4 regions of the Azospira sp. APE16 genome follow, and region 2 is predicted to be linked to each of the others. Evidence: riboswitches for the same ligand, from Rfam matches in the RefSeq annotation. Region 2 holds a riboswitch; each other region holds the start of a gene.
The links. Region 2 has a riboswitch for cobalamin ahead of ACLSSQ_RS12390 (ribonucleoside-diphosphate reductase subunit alpha). Riboswitches for the same ligand answer to the same signal wherever they lie in the genome.

Region 1 (4,228 bases), 1.7 Mb from region 2:
CAGCAGGCGCTGCACCGTGCGCCCGGCCTGGCGGTGGCGCAGGCGCTCGTCCAGCACCAGGAAACGGCTCCAGCCGTCGTGCAGCTGGAAATCGGAGGCGACCCAGGCGGCACCGTCGGCCACCGTGGTGGCGACCCAGGAGTCGCCGGAGCGGTGCAGGTCGGCCAGCAGTTCTTCCGGGTCCAGGTCGGCGGCGGAGCGGAATTCCACATGGGTGGCCACCATCACCGAGCCGGGCAGGCCCGCCAGCCAGTCCGCCGGCAGGGCGGAAATGGCGGTGGTGTCGGGGGCGTCGCCGGGTTCCCGGGCGAGGAAGAAGGTGTAGCCGGAAAATTCGTTGTGCCGCTCCCACTTGAGGCGCAGGCGGCCCGCGTCCATGACCCAGTGGTCGCCCTGGATCACCGGGCAGAGATTGGCCCCCAGGGCGGCGCAGAGGCGCTGCAGATGGGCTTCTTCGGCCGCCGCCTCGGTACCTTCGTGCAGCACCGCCAGGTAGCTGATCCACTCCGGCCCTTCCAGGGCCATGGGCGGGCGGGCGTGGACCTCGTCATTGAGGCGCTGGCGCAGCGGGTGTTCGGCGAGGGGCAGGGTCATGGCGGATAAAAAGAAAAGGGCGCCGGAGAAGTATCCGGCGCCTGGCAGCGGTTGGGAAGGCGGACCGCCTTACTTGACGATCTGGTTCAGCTCGCCCTTCTTGTAGCGCTCGGCCATCTTCTCCAGGGAGATGGGCTTGATCTGGCCGGCCCGGCCTTCGCAGCCGAAGGCCTGGTAGCGGGCGACGCAGATTTTCTTGGCGGCTTCCCGGGCGGGCTTGAGGAAGTCGCGGGGATCGAACTTGGAGGGGTTCTCGAACAGGTAGCGACGCACGGCGCCGGTCATGGCCAGGCGGATGTCGGTGTCGATGTTCACCTTGCGCACGCCGTGCTTGATGCCGTTCACGATCTCTTCCACGGGCACGCCGTAGGTTTCCTTCATGTCGCCGCCGAATTCCCGGATCTCGGCCAGCAGTTCCTGGGGCACGGAGGAGGAGCCGTGCATCACCAGGTGGGTGTTGGGGATGCGGGCGTGGATTTCCTTGATGCGGTCGATGGCCAGGATGTCGCCGGTGGGCTTCTTGGTGAACTTGTAGGCGCCGTGACTGGTGCCGATGGCGATGGCCAGGGCGTCGCAGTTGGTGCGGGCGACGAAGTCGGCGGCCTGGTCCGGATCGGTGAGCAGGTCTTCCCGGGTCATGTGGCCTTCGGCGCCGTGGCCGTCTTCCTTGTCGGCCTTCATGGTTTCCAGGGAACCGAGCACGCCCAGTTCGGCCTCAACGGAGACGCCGATGGCGTGGGAGAACTTCACCACTTCCTGGGTCACGGCCACGTTGTAGTCGTAGGAGGCGACGCTCTTGCCGTCTTCCTGCAGGGAGCCGTCCATCATCACGGAGGAGAAGCCGGACTTGATGGCCGCCATACAGACGGCGGGGGACTGGCCGTGGTCCTGGTGCATCACCACGGGAATGTGGGGATAGGCTTCCAGGGCGGCAAGGATCTGGTGGCGCAGGAAGGCTTCGCCGGCGTATTTGCGGGCACCGGCGGAGGCCTGCATGATCACCGGGGCGTTCAGCTCATTGGCGGCCTCCATGATGGCCCAGACCTGTTCCATGTTGTTCACGTTGAAGGCGGGCAGACCGTAGCCGTTCTCGGCGGCGTGGTCCAGGAGCTGGCGCATGGATACGATGGGCATGGTGTTCCTCCAATGGGCAATGCGGTTTGTTCTGGCGTGATCGGCGCCCGCTGTCGTGGCGCTCGGGAAAGACCGTGATTTTATCGTGGCTTTGCCCCCCGGGCGAGTACTGCGACCGCCGGGCAGCAAAAGAAAGACAAAGGCCGCAACCAGGGCGCCGGAGACGCCCCAACCACGGCCCTCTTCGGGCAGGCATGCCTAGAAGCGGCGTTTTTCCTGGGCCCTGGCCTGGTGCTCGCTGAGAACCTGGCGCAGTTCCTCCTCCACCGGCTTTTCCCACTGGCCGTCGTACACCAGGTCGGCCAGGGGCAGGCGCTGGCGCCAGCCGGCGCTTTCCAGCTCCGGCTTTTCCTTGAAGTGGCTGACGTAGCCCAGACACAGGTAGGCCACCGGGATGATGCGCGGCGGCAGGCCCAGGATGTCGCGCAGGGCCTGCTGGTGGAAGATGGAGACCCAGCCCACCCCCAGGCCTTCGCTGCGGGCCGCCAGCCACAGGTTCTGCACGGCGCAGACGCTGGAATAGAGGTCCATGGCCTTGATGTGGGTACGGCCGATGACCACCGGGCCGGCCCGGTCCCGGTCGCAGGTGATGAGCAGGTTGATGGGCGCTTCCCGGATGCCCTCCAGCTTCAGTTCCTTGTAGATGGCCTGGCGCTCGCCCTCGAATTTCTCCGCCGCCTCCTGGTTGGCCTGCTGGAAGGCGGCGTGGATGCGGGCCTTGGTCTCCGCCTCACGCACCAGGAGGAAACTCCAGGGCTGCATGTAGCCGACGGAAGGGGCGAAGTGGGCGGCGGTGAGGACCCGGGCCAGCACCTCCTGGGGCACCGGGTCGGGCAGGAACTGGCCGCGCACGTCGCGGCGGGAGAAGATGGCGTGGTAGATGGCGTCCCGGGCGGCGTCGGAGAACTCGTGTTCGTTCTGGTAGCCGGCGAGGGAGATGACTTTGTTGACGGTGGGGTCGGTCTTCATGGAGTCCCCTTCTGAAGATCGGTGGCGGCGCGCCTGGCCGTGCGTGCCGAAAAGGGTCTCCTGGCCGGTCTTCTGACTCGGGATCACTCTGCGCCGGCGCCTTCCCGATCCGCGGATCAGTGGCATCTGCCGGCCCAGTCCCCCTCACAGCGTTGGGCACGTCGCGGAATGGGCGGCCCCAAGGCCTGCCGCACCGCGTTCCCGATTCTCCCTTGCGGGCACCCGGAGACGATTCGCCCCGGCGGACCGGGGCGACGGGAATTTTAACAGAGGCGGCGGAATCAGGCCCGAGGCCCGAGGCCCGCGAGGGCGCTATCAGGCCCGCAGGGGCGGCATCTGGTGCTCGCCGACGCGGACGATCTTCAGGGTGTTGGTGCCCCCCGGGGTGCCGATGGGCTCGCCGATGGTCAGCACGATAAGGTCGCCCTTGGCCACGGCGCCGTTCTGCATCAGCAGCTGCTCGGCTTCGTAGAGCAGCACGTCCCGGTCCGAATGCTGCTGGCTCATGAGCAGGGGCGTCACTTCCCGGTAGAGGGACATCTTGGTCTGGGCCTCCGCATCCGGCGTCAGGGCATAGACCGGCACGCCGCAGTTGAGGCGGCTCATCCACAGGGCGGTGGAACCGGATTGCGACAGGGCGGCGATGGCCTTCACCTTGAGGTGGTGGGCGGTCCAGATGGCGGCCATGGCCACGGACTGGTCGATGCGGGTGAACACCCGGTCGAGGAATTCCCGGTCCAGGGTCACCTCGGCGGAACGCTCGGCCTCGATGCAGACCCGGGCCATGGATTCCACGGTTTCCACCGGATAGCGGCCGCTGGCGGTCTCGGCGGAAAGCATCACCGCGTCGGTGCCGTCCAGCACCGCATTGGCCACGTCGGACACTTCGGCCCGGGTCGGCACCGGCGACTGGATCATGGATTCCATCATCTGGGTGGCGGTGATGGCCAGCTTGTTCTTCTCCCGGGCGTGGCGAATCATCTTCTTCTGCAGGGCCGGCACGGCGGCATCGCCCACTTCCACGGCCAGGTCGCCCCGGGCCACCATGACGCCGTCGGAGGCGTCAAGGATTTCATCCAGGGCCGCCACGGCCTCGGTGCGCTCGATCTTGGCGATGGTCAGGGCGCGGCTGCCGGCGGCCCGCATCAGCTGGCGCGCCATGTACATGTCGGCGGCGCTCTTGGGGAAGGAGACGGCGATGTAATCGACGCCGATCTGGGCCGCCGTCTTGATGTCGTCCATGTCCTTGGCGGTCAGGGCCGGGGCGGAAAGGCCGCCGCCCTGGCGGTTGATGCCCTTGTTGTTGGACAGCTCGCCGGCGTGGCGCACCACGGTGTGGATTTCGGCACCGATCACCCGCTCCACGTCGAGCACGATGCGGCCATCGTCCAGCAGCAGCACGGCGCCGGGCTCCACGTCCCGGGGCAGGTCCTTGTAGTCCAGGCCGACCCGCTCCTGGTTTCCCAGGGCACAGTTGGCGTCGAGGATGAACTTGTCGCCCCTCTCCAGCTGGATCTTGCCGTTCTCGAAT
Region 2 (4,228 bases):
AACAGCATGGTCAGCATCTTGCGCCACAGCTGCACGGCGGGAATGCGCTTGAACAGACGGATTTCGCCCCGGTCGGCCTTGGCCTCGTAGGCGTTGTAGGCGACTTCGAATTCCTTGCCGAACTTGTCGTGCAGGTCGGGCACGTCGCTGGGGGAGAAGAGGGTCCACTCGCCGCCGTTGATGACCCGCTGCATGAACAGGTCGGGAATCCAGTTGGCGGTGTTCATGTCGTGGGTGCGGCGGCGCTCGTCGCCGGTGTTCTTGCGCAGCTCGAGGAATTCCTCGATGTCCAGATGCCAGGATTCCAGATAGGCGCAGACGGCGCCCTTGCGCTTGCCGCCCTGGTTCACGGCCACGGCGGTGTCATTCACCACCTTGAGGAAGGGGATGACGCCCTGGCTCTTGCCGTTGGTGCCCTTGATGCGGGCCCCCAGGGAACGCACCGGGGTCCAGTCGTTGCCCAGGCCGCCGGCGTACTTCTGCAGCAGGGCGTTTTCCTTGATGGACTGGTAAATGCCTTCCAGGTCGTCGGAGACGGTGGTGAGGTAGCAGGATGAGAGCTGGGAGTGCCGGGTGCCGCTGTTGAACAGGGTCGGCGTGCTGCTCATGAAGTCGAAGGAGGAGAGCAGGTTGTAGAACTCGATGGCCCGGGCTTCCCGGTCGATCTCGTTGAGGGCCAGGCCCATGGCCACGCGCATGAAGAAGGTCTGGGGCAGCTCGATGCGGCGCTCGTCCACGTGCAGGAAGTAGCGGTCGTAGAGGGTCTGCAGGCCCAGGTAGTCGAACTGCAGGTCCCGCTCGGCCTTGAGGGCGGCGGCCAGGCGTTCCAGGTCGTAGTCCTTGAGGCGGGCATCCAGCAGCTCGGCGTCCACGCCGGTGCGGATGAGGCCGGGGAAGGCTTCGGCGTAGCGGGCGGCCATGGCCTCCTGGCTGGCTTCCTCGCCCAGCACTTCGACGCGCACGCTGCTCAGCAGCAGGCGGGCAGCCACCTTGCTGTAGCCCGGCTCCCGCTCGATCAGGGTGCGGGCGGCCAGTACCAGGGACTGGCGCACGGCGGCCAGGGGCACACCGTCGTAGAGGTTGTGCAGGGCTTGCTCCAGCACCGTTTCGGCAGCCACGTCGGCCAGGCCCTGGCAGGCTTCCCGGCATTGCTGCAGCAGGGCGGCCCGGTCCAGGGGGAAGCGGTGGTCGCCGTCCACCACGTGCAGCAGGGGGCCGGCGGCAGCGGGGGCGGCCGCCGCCTGGGCGGCCCGTTCGGCAGCCCGCTTTTCACGGTACAGCACGTAGGCCCGGGCCACGTCGTGCTCGCCGGAGCGCATCAGGGCCAGTTCCACCTGGTCCTGGATGTCTTCGATATGCACCGTGCCGCCGCCGGGCAGGCGCCGGGTGAGGGCCTGGACGACGATGGCGGTGAGGCGGGAGACCAGGTCCCGCAGGCGGGCCGAGGCGGCGCCCTGGCTGCCGTGCACGGCCAGGAAGGCCTTGTTCATGGCGACGGAGATTTTTTCCGCATTGAAGGGCACCACCGAACCGTTGCGGCGGATGACCTCGAAGGACTGGGCCCGGCCAGCCAGATCGGCGGCGTTGGGCAGGCTGTCGTCCAGATTGTCGGAGGGCAGGTGGGATGACGCTTGGTGGGTGGCGAAGAGGCCGGCTTGCATCGTGCAACTCCCGTTATCAACGGAACGGGGGCCCAGGGCGGCGGGACTGCCGAGGCGCCGGCGGGCACGCCCATGGCGGCCGACAGCGGACAATCCCGATCCACCGGGGGGCACCCCGCCCCTGGTCAGACTGAAAAATTGGCGACGGCAGGTTTCCTGGCTCACGGGTCCTGGCCCGATGCCCGCCTTCCCGGTGGAACTGCCTCCCAGTGGCACGCGTGGACATCGAACTCGCCGTTTACAGTTGCGGGGGCAGCTCCGGCATGGGCGGAAAGTTCGCTGCGGATTCGCGGGGAATCCGTCTGATCCCGACTTCCTTGATCGCCGCACCGGATTCCCATTTGTCCCGAAATCGGGGAACCGTCGCGGAGGAGACTTTACCCCAGCCCTCAAGCGGAGGGCAAGGGGTTGGACACTACAGGTAGTAGTACGAGAGTAATAGACAACTACATATAGTGTATTTGGCGACAGGGTCTTTTCCACAGCCGGGAGCATTTTGCCCAGAAAACGGGCAGAGTGTTTAATCCCCAGTAATACTGTGGCTTTTCACCGACTGTCCCGGAACGGCCCACAGACTTATCCACAGAAACTGTGAATTTCCTGTTGCATGCCCCGCCGGAATTTCTGCATAATCGTCGGATCGTTTTTGCCGGAGCAGTGGCAAAAACTTTTTTTACCGGCAAATTTTTTTCCGCCTTCAACCGCGAATCCTTTATCAGCTCCATGTACAACTTCGCCGACTTCGACCGCTGCAACACGCTGCCCTCCCGGGCCGGCGCGGGCGCGTCCGTCATTGGCGTAGTAGGCGCTGTAGTACGCGTAGTCGTAGTAGTACGCGCGTGCGCCGCTGGGATGAGCGAAGTCCGGTAAAGAAACCAACCGAATTCCACAAAACCCCCGCCGGCGCGACAGCCCGGCGGGGGTTTTGTTTTTGGGCCCTCCGACCGGCAAGCCAAACCGGATCACGCAAGGAGAAGCCCAGCCATGAATGCCCCAGCCCCCCAAGCCGCCCGCCAGACGGATGCCGCCCCGGCGTCGGAAACCCTTACCGGCGCCCAGATCGTCGTCCGCCTGCTGGAACGCCAGGGCGTCACCACCGTCTCCGGCATTCCCGGCGGCGCCATCCTGCCCTTCTACGACGCCCTTTCGGCCTCGGAGAAAATCCGCCACGTGCTGGCCCGCCATGAGCAGGGCGCCGGCTTCATCGCCCAGGGCATGGCCCGGGCCAGCGGCCAGCCCGCCGTCTGCCTTGCTTCCTCCGGCCCCGGTGCCACCAATCTGCTGACCGCAATCGCCGACGCCAAGCTGGATTCCATTCCCCTGGTGGCCATCACCGGCCAGGTGCCCCGCAGCATGATCGGCACCGACGCCTTCCAGGAGGTGGACACCTATGGCCTTACCATCCCCATCACCAAGCACAACTTCCTGGTGAACTCCGCCGAGGAGTTGCTGGAGGTGATTCCCCGGGCCTTCACCCTGGCCGCCTCCGGCCGCCCCGGCCCGGTGCTGGTGGATATTCCCAAGGACGTCCAGGCCCAGGCCATCGAGGTCGGCCAGTGGCCCGCCCCCGGCGGCCGCCAGGCCCAGCCGGCACCGGACATGGCGGCCATCGAGAAGGCCGCCGCCATGATCAACGCCGCCGAGCGGCCCATCCTTTATCTGGGCGGCGGCGTCGTCCATTCCGGCGCCGCCGAGGCCGCCGTGGCCCTGGCGGAGAAGGCCTCTCTGCCCACCACCATGACCCTCATGGCTCTGGGCGCCATGCCGGTGGACCATCCCCTCTCCATCCACATGCTGGGCATGCACGGCGCCCGTTACACCAACCTGCTGCTGGAAGAGTGCGATCTGCTCATCGCCGTCGGCGCCCGCTTCGACGACCGGGCCACCGGCAAGGTGGCCGCCTTCTGCCCCAAGGCCCAGATCATCCACATCGACATCGATCCCTCCGAACTGGACAAGATCAAGAACGCCCACGTGGGCATCGCCGGCGACGTGGGCGAGGTGCTGGAAGAACTCTCGCCCCTGGTGGAGGCCCACCTGCGCAAGCGCTGGCTCACCCACATGGGCGACCTGCGCTCCCGCTTCCGCCTGCAGCGGCCCAACCTGGAAGACCCGCGCAGCCACTACGGCCTGATCCAGGCCGTGGCCGACTGCCTGGACGATTCCGCCGCCATCGCCACCGACGTGGGCCAGCACCAGATGTGGGTGGCTCAGGCCTATCCCCTGCGCCGGCCGCGCCAGTGGCTCACCTCCGGCGGCCTGGGAACCATGGGCTTCGGCGTTCCCGCCGCCCTCGGTGCCGCCCTGGCCGAGCCCGAGCGCACCGTGGTCTGCTTCACCGGCGACGGCAGCATCCTGATGAACATCCAGGAACTGGCCACCATTGCCGAAGCCGGCGCCAACCTGAAGATCGTGCTCATGAACAACGACGCCCTGGGCCTGGTGTACCAGCAGCAGGAGCTGTTCTACGGCAAGCGCTACTTCGCCTCCAAATTCGCCGGCCAGCCCGACTTCCTCAAGATCGCCGAAGGCTTCGGCATCGACACCCTGGACCTGGACACCGCCGC
Region 3 (4,228 bases), 1.4 Mb from region 2:
TACCCGGGGCTACCAGGGCTACGTCGGGCCCGGCTGGGTGGGCCATGTCATGGTGCCGGTCAGCTCCGCCTTCCGCGCCGGCCTGGGCCAGGCTGCCGAGAGCCTGCCGGCGGAGGTGCTGGAGGGCGTGCTGGCCCACGCCGACACCTTCTGCCCGGCCCTGGCCGACATCGCCCGGGGCGCCGAGGGCATCAACCTCTCCCTGCGCCGGGTGGTGTGGAACGGCCAGATCATGGCTGCCGACAAGCGGGGCGACCTGCTCAAGCTCAAATCCGTGCTGCAGCAGATTTCCGAGACCGGCGACCGCACCAGCGACCTCTTCGCCCGCTCCATCGCCGACCTCTACCAGACCGCCATCTCCTCCAGCCTGCAGGACGTGCAGTTCATCTCCCGCCTGATGATCGACATCATGGACCGCAACCTCTACGAGCGGGCCAACGACTGCCGCTGGTGGGCCCTTACCTCGGCCCTGCGCCGCAGCATGGCCGCCGGCCGTCCCGGCGAGGCGGAGGCCCAGGCCATGGCCGGCATCCTGGAATACATCAACAGCCTGTACACCGTCTATTCCCGGCTTTTCGTGTACGACCTTTCCGGCACCATCGTCGCCGCTTCCAACCTGCACGGCGACAGCCTCAACCTGGTGGGCAAGAAGGTGGATGCGGGCTGGGTCCAGTCCGTCTTCTACCTGCCCAGCACCCAGCACTACTGCGTCTCCCCCTTCGAGAAGAGCTGGCTCTACGGCGGCCGCCCCACCTACGTCTACAACGCCGCCATCCGTCATCCCGACGATCCGGCCAAGGTGGTGGGGGGCATCGGCATCGTCTTCGACGCAGCGCCCCAGTTCGCCGCCATGCTGGCCGATTCCCTGCCGCCCCAGGCAGGGGCCTTCGCCGTCTTCGCCGAGCGCAGCGGCCGCATCATCGCTTCCTCCGACGAACGCTTCCCGGCGGAAAGCCTGCTGGAGGTGGACAAGAGCCTCTTCGCCGCCGCCAACGGCGAGGGCCGCTCCCGGGTGGTGCAGCTGGCCGGGCGCACCTGGATCGTCGGCAGCACCGCCTCCTTCGGCTACCGGGAATTCAAGAATAGCGGCGACTACAGCAACGACGTGGTGGCCCTGGTGTTCGTCCCCGTCGGCGACGGCAGTGCCGCCGCGGCCCCCCGGGAACGGCGCCCGGCGGTGCTGGAAGGCAGCTACGGCGACCTGCACGCCCGGGGCGGGCAGAGCGTGGAGCTGGCCACCTTCGTCGTCGGCGACAAGGTGTATGGCCTGCCGGCGGCCGAAGTGCTGGAGGCGGTGGACCCGGCCCGGCTTTCCCCCATGAGCGGCTCCCGCCGCTATCTTTGCGGCGTCATCAGCTTCCAGAGCGGTGGCGGCGACAGCGGCACCCTGGTACCGGTGGTGGATATGCGCTTCCTTCTCAACTACCCGGCCAAGGAGGTGGACAACCACAGCCAGATCGTCGTGGTGCGGGTGCGGGACGGCCTCATGGGGCTGCTGGTGGACGATCTCTATGCCGTGCCCGAATTCGACGCCGAGCGCCTGGAGCCGATCCCGGAGATGATCCGCCAGGACGCCGGCTACGTGCAGGCCATCATCAAGCCGCGCCAGCCGGACAGGGAAAAAATCCTCCAGGTGCTGGACCCGGAGCGCATCTGCGGCGCAGCCCAGAGAAAGCCGGAGTCCGCCGCAGGCGTCGAGGCACCGCGCCCGGCGGCGCCCCTGCGGGCCATCGGCGGGCCCGGAGGCGGGCGCTGAAGGGGGAAGGGCAAGGGGGAAGGGCAAGGGGGAAGGGCAAGGGGGAAGGGCAAGGGGGAAGGGCAAGGGGGAAGGGCAAGGGGGAAGGGCAAGGGGGCAGGGCAAGGAGGCAGGGCAAGGAGGCAGGGCAAGGAGGCAGGGCAAGGAGGCAGGGCAAGGAGGCAGGGCAAGGAGGCAGGCGCAGGGCTGCCGGGCAAAAATCCGACCCCGGACAGAGGCGCTTTACCTGGATCAAATCCAGCTGCCGTCGGCCTTGACCCTCCCCGGGCCGGCGGCCAGAATCCGCCCCCATTCGGCTTCCGCTTTCGGAACACGGTGCAACTCCGTGGCGGGCCCGCCGCTGTAATCGGGGACGGTCGTTCCACGGCGTGGTGCAGTTTCTCCACGCCACCCACTGCCGCAGCAAATGCGGCGGGAAGGGGGAACCCAGTAGCAGGACCGGTCGATCCGTAAGCCAGAAGACGGGCGGAAGTCGTGGAGTTCCAGGCAAAGGGCTCCGGCGGCATGTTTCTTTCGAGACAGGCCGCCGGAGCCCTTTTGCTTTTTTTCATACCTTCGCGGGAGGACCCCATGAAAGCCACCACTCAAGTTACCAGCCAAGCCACTACTGCCCAGCAGGCCGCTGTCCAGCCCACCCAGGCCGCCGCCCCGGCCCCGGTCATCGCCAGCCGCAAGTCCTGCAACCCGGACGGCATCGGCCTCTCCCACTACGTCCTGATGGATCGGAAGGCGGCCAAGTGAACGGTCCGGCTCCCCATCTGCCCCGGCTGCAGCCCTACGACATCGGCCATGAGCGCTACGTGGCCCTGCTGCACCCGGAAACCGCCTTCTGGTCCCTGGTGGACAAGGACCGGGTGGAGGCGGAATTGTGCGGCAGCGAGCTGGCCGAGCGCTTCCAGGCCCAGGCGGCAAGGTTCGCCCAGGAAATCCACGCCCTGCGCTTCGAGCTGAAGCCCTCCGGCGTCTATGTGAACCCGACGGAACGCTGCAACCTGGACTGCACCTACTGCTACATCCCCGACACCCTGCGCCGCCACGGCAGCGACATGCCGGCGGAACGGCTGCTGGGGGCCCTGCAGCGGCTGAAGGAATACTTCGCCACGGTGATGGACGGCGGCGAGGGGGCGCGCAAGCCCCGCCTCATCTTCCACGGCGCCGAACCCCTGATGAACCGGGAGGCCCTGTTCGCCGCCATCGACCTGTTCCAGGACGATTTCGCCTTCGGTGTGCAGACCAACGGCACCCTGCTCACCGATGCCGCCGCCGACTTCCTCATGCAGCGCAACGTCAGCATCGGCCTTTCCCTGGACGGTCCCACCGCCCCCATCACCAACGCCACCCGCCACACCTGGGCCGGCCAGGGGGTGCACCAGCACGTGCTGCGGGCCATGGAGCGGCTCCAGGGCTACGGCTCCTGGAGCGTCATCACCACCTGCACCACGGAGAACCTGGCCCACCTGACGGACATGGTGGAGCTGTTCCATCGCCACCAGGTGCCCACCTGCATGCTCAACGCGGTGCGCTGCACCCTTTCCGGCGCCCGGGGGGTCAAGCCGGTGGACGGGGATTTCGCCCGGGCCTTCATTGCCGCCCTGGAGCGGACCCACGAGCTGTACCGGGAGACCGGGCGCAAGCTGGTGGTGGCCAATTTCGCCAACATCCTGCTGGCCATCCTGGCGCCCACGGCGCGGCGCCTGATGTGCGACATCTCCCCCTGCGGCGGCGGCCGGGCTTTCTTCGCCCTGGCGGCGGACGGCGGCCTCTTTCCCTGCAGCGAGTTCATCGGCCTGCCGGCCTTCGAGGGCGGCAACCTGTTTACCGACGGCGTGGCGGCAGCCCTGGAGTCGCCAGCCTTCAAGGAAGTCACCGGACGGGACGTGGATAAGTTCGAGCCCTGCGCTTCCTGCCCCATCCGCCACTTTTGCGGCAGTCCCTGCCCGGCGGAGGCCAACGAGATGAACGGCGGCATGGAGAAGACCGGCGCCTTCTGTCAGTTCTACGAGGAGCAGGTGCGCTACGCCCTGCGCCTGATCGCCGACGGCAAGTCCGACAACTTCCTCTGGGATGGCTGGGACCAAGGTACGGAGACGGTTTTCAGCGCCTGCTGAGGCCCGTTCGAGGCCCGTTTGCCCCCGGTCGGCGGCCCCGCCCCGACCGGGGTGCTTACCTTCCGGGCGCCAAGGCCGGATAATGGCGCCATGAATGCCGCCACTTCCTCCGCTTCCCTCTACGCGCCGCCCCGCCTTTCCGCCCGCTGGTTCCCCGTGTGGCAACGCAATTTCCTGGTCTGGCGCAAGCTGGCCCTGCCTTCCATCCTGGGCAACCTGGCCGACCCCCTGATCTACATGCTGGGCCTGGGCTACGGCCTGGGCAGCATGCTGCCGGAGGTGGCCGGCACCTCCTACGTGGCCTTCCTGGCCGCCGGCACGGTGTGCGCCAGCACCATGAACGCCGCCACCTTCGAAGCCCTCT
Region 4 (4,228 bases), 1.0 Mb from region 2:
GCTGAAGGGCTGGCCGAAACGCTGGGAGCGCTGGATTTCGCTTTCCAGCACCTCGTCCAGCTTCATGCGGTTGAACAGGCCGGTCAGCTTGTCGGTGACGGAAAGTCGCTCCAGCTCCCGGTTGAGGGCGCTCAGCTTGCGGTTGGAGTAGATGACCACGGCCAGGACGAAGGCGGCCACGGCCAGGCTCTTCCACAGCAGGCTGTAGTCGGTGTGCTGCTCCACCTTGATGGCCACGTGCCGGTTGGCGATGGCCTCCCGCTCCTGGGGCGTCACGGTGCCCACGCCCTTGTCCAGGATGTCCCGCAGCAGGGGTTCATCCTTGATCACGCCGATGCGCAGCTGGTTGGTGTAGGCGGGAATCTGGCCGGCGATCTTGAGGTTGAACAGGCCTTCCTTGCGGATGGCGTAGGCGGCGACGATGAGGGAGCGCACCGTCAGGTCGGCCTTGCGCTCGGAAACCAGGGAGACGGCCTCCGGCTCGCTGCCGGTGAGGATCACCCGCAGGTTGGGGAAGTCCTTGCGGATGCGCTCCTCCACCATGGTGCCCCGGGGCAGGGCCACGCTCTCGCCGCTGAGGCCGAGGAGGTCGCCGACGAAGGCGTGCTCCTCCCGGGTGACGATGATGTTGGGGTCGGTGAACACGGGAGCGGTGAAATTCAGCCAGCGGTCCCGTTCCGGACTCTGGTTGAGGAAGCTCATGAGCTGGCAGCGCCCGGCCTTGGCGGCGGCCAGGCTTTCGTCCCAGGTCCGCACCGGCAGCAGCTCGATGCGCAGGCCGACCCGCTGGGCCACCAGCTGCACCAGGTCGGCGCCGATGCCCTCGTGCCGCCCCTGCTCGTTGATGCGCTCGAAGGGCTCCCAGTCCGGATCGACGCACATCTTCACCGACCGCACCCTGTCCAGGTAGGCCTGCTCGGCAGCCGTGAAGACGATGGACGCCGGCTCGGAGGCGACGCCGGGCAGCGGACTCAGGGAAAGGCAGGCGGCGCACAGGGCCAGGGCTGTCTTGAGGGACATGGGGACTAGGCAGGTTGGAGGGATCGTCGCTGCCGATGCCCGGGCAGCCTGGGCTGCGGAGGGCGCCATGCCGATCACGGCACGGGCTCCGGCCCATCTTCTTCTGTCGGCAGTATAACGGCCCGCCACCGCTGAATTGGCTCGACTATGTCACACCGCGGCGGGGGTCCGCTGTCCGGCCGGGCAGCCTGCCGCCTGCCGTTCCGGGCCGGAAACCGGGCGCCCGCCCCGACCGGGGCGGGCGAAGGCCGGCGCCTAGGCCAGACGCCGCCCCAGGGGCTGGGGCACGGGCACCGGGCGGCCGTCGTAGCCCACCGCCACCATGATGAAGCGGCCCCGGGTGCACAGGCGGCGCTGGCCGGTGAGCAGGGCCTCGGCGTGCAGCAGCACTTCCACCGTCATGGAACTGTTGCCGATGGCCACCACCCGGGCCGCCAGGTCGGCGATCTCCCCCTCCAGCACCGGCGCGTGGAAGTCGATGCGCTCGGAAGCGGCCATCACCACAGGCATGCGGGCCTGGCGGCTGGCCGCCACCATGGCCGCCTTACCCAGCCAGGCCAGGGCCTGGCCGCCGAAGAGGCTGCCGTGGTGGTTGGTGTGGCCGGGAAAGACCATCTCCACCATGGCCGTCACCGGGCCGATGCCGGGCAGCTGGGCGAAGCTCTCGTCGTCCTCCTGCAGCGGCGCCCCTGGACCGTCCACCGCCACCAGGGTGAAGTGGGCGGTGGCGCTGGTCTCCCGCAGCCCGGTGGCCAGGTCCTCCGCCGCCAGGGCCACCTCCACCTGCACCGAGCGCCGGCCCCGCTGCACCACCCGGCCGGACAGTTCCACCAGGCGCCCCTGGGGAATGGGCTTGCGGAAGTCGATGCGGCCGCTGCTGGCGGTGACCATGGGCCGGCGGGTCTCCCGGGTGGCCACCAGGAAGGCCAGCTTGTCCATCATGGCCATGGCAGAACCGCCGAAAAGGGTGCCGTGGTGGTTCACCTGTTCGGGGAAGACCACGTCCACCATGAGGGTGGCCTGCTGCTGCCGCGGCGAAGTGGACGAAGTGGGGGCGGGATTGGCTTCTACGGGCTGGGCGGCCGTCCCCACGACGGCGCCGATTTCCATTGCTTCCATGCGCATGCGCAACTCCTTGGATGAAGCGGAGCGGGAGCGTCGGAGAAGGGCGAACACCCCGGGCCGCGGCAAAGCGGCTCGGAGCGGCAGGCAGCCGAGAGCGGACAACGATGACAGTCAGGGAATGCGCGCATTTACCTTCCTCAGGGGACACCCCGCCCCAATTAGGATTGATATGAAGTAATGCCGCGGCAGGTCTCCTGACTTGCGGGTCGTCACGTTGCGCCAGCCTTCCCGGCAGTATCGCCAGTGGCAAAGAGTGGAGCGCAACGCTCGCCGCCTACAGTTGCGGGGGCAGTTCCGGACTGGAGTCGGGGCGTCGCCGCCCTGTCTCGCACCGGATTCCCTTTTCATCCCCTGGAGGGGGGAACCGAAGCGGGGCCAGTCTAACCCGCCCCAACCGATTCGCCAAACGCCGCGCCTGGCGCGGCGGATTGCCCAGCCCGGGGGGAGTGGGCTATCATCCGCCCCGATTCAGGTGCCGTGCCTCGCGCTCTGCGGGGACGGTGAAACGGGAAGCCGGTGACTCCAGGGACCACCCAGGACAGTCCGGCGCAGCCCCCGCTGCTGTAAGCCAGACGACGCTGCCTCACGCCACTGTGGTTCATCACGGGAAGGCCGGCAGGGAAGGATGAAGGCAAGCCAGAAGACCGGCCTGACATCACAAGTTGCACCATTCCCCGGGGTGACGGGAACGGTTCTGGTGATTTGCCGCCTCCTCGCTGTTCCATCCGCCGCGGCCCTTTATCCGACCTGCCACAACTCCCCCGCCTGGTGCGCCACCGTCATGCTCGCCGAGGGAGAGACTCATGCACATCATGGAAGGCTTCCTGCCCATCGAACACGCCGTGGGCTGGAGCGTCGCCGCCGCCCCCTTCGTCGCCTGGGGCATCCGTTCCGTGAACCGCCGCATCCGTGAAAATCCCGAGCAGCGCATGCTGCTGGGAGTGGCTGCCGCCTTCACCTTCGTCCTCTCGGCCCTGAAGCTGCCCTCGGTCACCGGCAGCTGTTCCCACCCCACCGGCACCGGCCTGGGCGCCGTGCTCTTCGGTCCTGCCGCCATGGCCCCCATCGGCGCCGTGGTGCTGCTGTTCCAGGCCCTGCTGCTGGCCCACGGCGGCCTCACCACCCTGGGCGCCAACATTTTCTCCATGGCCGTGGTGGGACCCTTCGCAGCCTACGGCATCTTCGCCCTGGCCCGCCGCCTCAAGGCCTCCCTGGCGGTGAGCGTGTTCCTCGCCGCCAGCCTGGCGGACCTGCTCACCTACGTCACCACCTCGGTGCAACTGGCCTGGGCCTTCCCCGATCCGGTGGGCGGCTTTGGCGCCTCCTTCCTCAAGTTCGCCGGCATCTTCGCCCTCACCCAGATTCCCCTGGCCATCAGCGAAGGCCTGCTGACCGTGGTCATCTGCAACGCCCTGGCGCGCTTCAACCCGCAGGAACTGCAGGACCTGGGCGTGGCCCCGACGCCGGAGGTGCGGGCATGAAGCGCCACCAGAACCTGCTGCTGCTCATCGCCGTGGTGCTGCTGGCGGCCCTGCCCCTGTGGCTGGTGGAACGGCCGGTCGGGCCGGACGGCCAGCCGGCGGAAATCTTCGGCGGCGCCGACAGCGAGGCCCAGGCCCTCATCACCCGCATCGCCCCGGACTACCAGCCCTGGTTCCAGCCCCTGCTGGAGCCGGCCAGCGGCGAGATCGCCTCCCTCCTTTTCGCCCTGCAGGCGGCCCTTGGCGCCGGCTTCATCGGCTATTACCTGGGCTGCGCCCGCACCCGGGAAAAGCTGCGCCGGGAACAACGACGCGATGAAGCTGCAGCCCGGCGCGAAGACGAGGACCAGGAAGGGCCGGCGTGCTGATCGAGCAGTCGGCCTACGCCAACCGCTGGCGCGGCGTGGCGCCCCAGGCCAAGGGCCTCTTCGCCCTGGGCGGGGTGACGGCCGCCTTCGTCGCCGCCGCCACCCCGGCCGCCGGGCTCGGCGTGGCCGCCCTGCTGGCGGCCGTGACCATCGGCGGCGCCCGGGTATCGCCCCTGCTCTATCTGCGGGTGGCGGCCCCGGCCCTCTTCTTCCTCGCCATCAGCGCCCTCTCCC

Region 1: linked by a shared signal. The riboswitch ahead of bluB (5,6-dimethylbenzimidazole synthase) and the one ahead of ACLSSQ_RS12390 (ribonucleoside-diphosphate reductase subunit alpha) in region 2 are both predicted to bind cobalamin.
Region 3: linked by a shared signal. The riboswitch ahead of cbpA (modified peptide precursor CbpA) and the one ahead of ACLSSQ_RS12390 (ribonucleoside-diphosphate reductase subunit alpha) in region 2 are both predicted to bind cobalamin.
Region 4: linked by a shared signal. The riboswitch ahead of ACLSSQ_RS07495 (acyl-CoA thioesterase) and the one ahead of ACLSSQ_RS12390 (ribonucleoside-diphosphate reductase subunit alpha) in region 2 are both predicted to bind cobalamin.

The regions. Positions count from the first base shown of each region.
Region 1 covers NZ_CP179682.1:858,512-862,739, reverse strand. The annotation lists gene ACLSSQ_RS04320 (DUF3422 family protein) at 1-594, opposite strand, end outside; gene fba (class II fructose-bisphosphate aldolase) at 664-1,728, opposite strand; gene bluB (5,6-dimethylbenzimidazole synthase) at 1,927-2,697, opposite strand; cobalamin riboswitch at 2,742-2,938, opposite strand; gene pyk (pyruvate kinase) at 3,013-4,228, opposite strand, start outside.
Region 2 covers NZ_CP179682.1:2,576,456-2,580,683, reverse strand. The annotation lists gene ACLSSQ_RS12390 (ribonucleoside-diphosphate reductase subunit alpha) at 1-1,661, opposite strand, end outside; cobalamin riboswitch at 1,790-2,041, opposite strand; gene ACLSSQ_RS12385 (hypothetical protein) at 2,238-2,540, opposite strand; gene ilvB (acetolactate synthase large subunit) at 2,646-4,228, shown strand, end outside.
Region 3 covers NZ_CP179682.1:161,944-166,171, forward strand. The annotation lists gene ACLSSQ_RS00810 (chemotaxis protein CheW) at 1-1,756, shown strand, start outside; cobalamin riboswitch at 2,064-2,219, shown strand; gene cbpA (modified peptide precursor CbpA) at 2,327-2,497, shown strand; gene cbpB (peptide-modifying radical SAM enzyme CbpB) at 2,494-3,864, shown strand; gene ACLSSQ_RS00825 (ABC transporter permease) at 3,955-4,228, shown strand, end outside.
Region 4 covers NZ_CP179682.1:1,537,912-1,542,139, reverse strand. The annotation lists gene ACLSSQ_RS07500 (diguanylate cyclase) at 1-1,020, opposite strand, end outside; gene ACLSSQ_RS07495 (acyl-CoA thioesterase) at 1,276-2,145, opposite strand; cobalamin riboswitch at 2,312-2,529, opposite strand; cobalamin riboswitch at 2,599-2,813, shown strand; gene ACLSSQ_RS07490 (energy-coupling factor ABC transporter permease) at 2,949-3,626, shown strand; gene ACLSSQ_RS07485 (energy-coupling factor ABC transporter substrate-binding protein) at 3,623-3,994, shown strand; gene cbiQ (cobalt ECF transporter T component CbiQ) at 3,988-4,228, shown strand, end outside.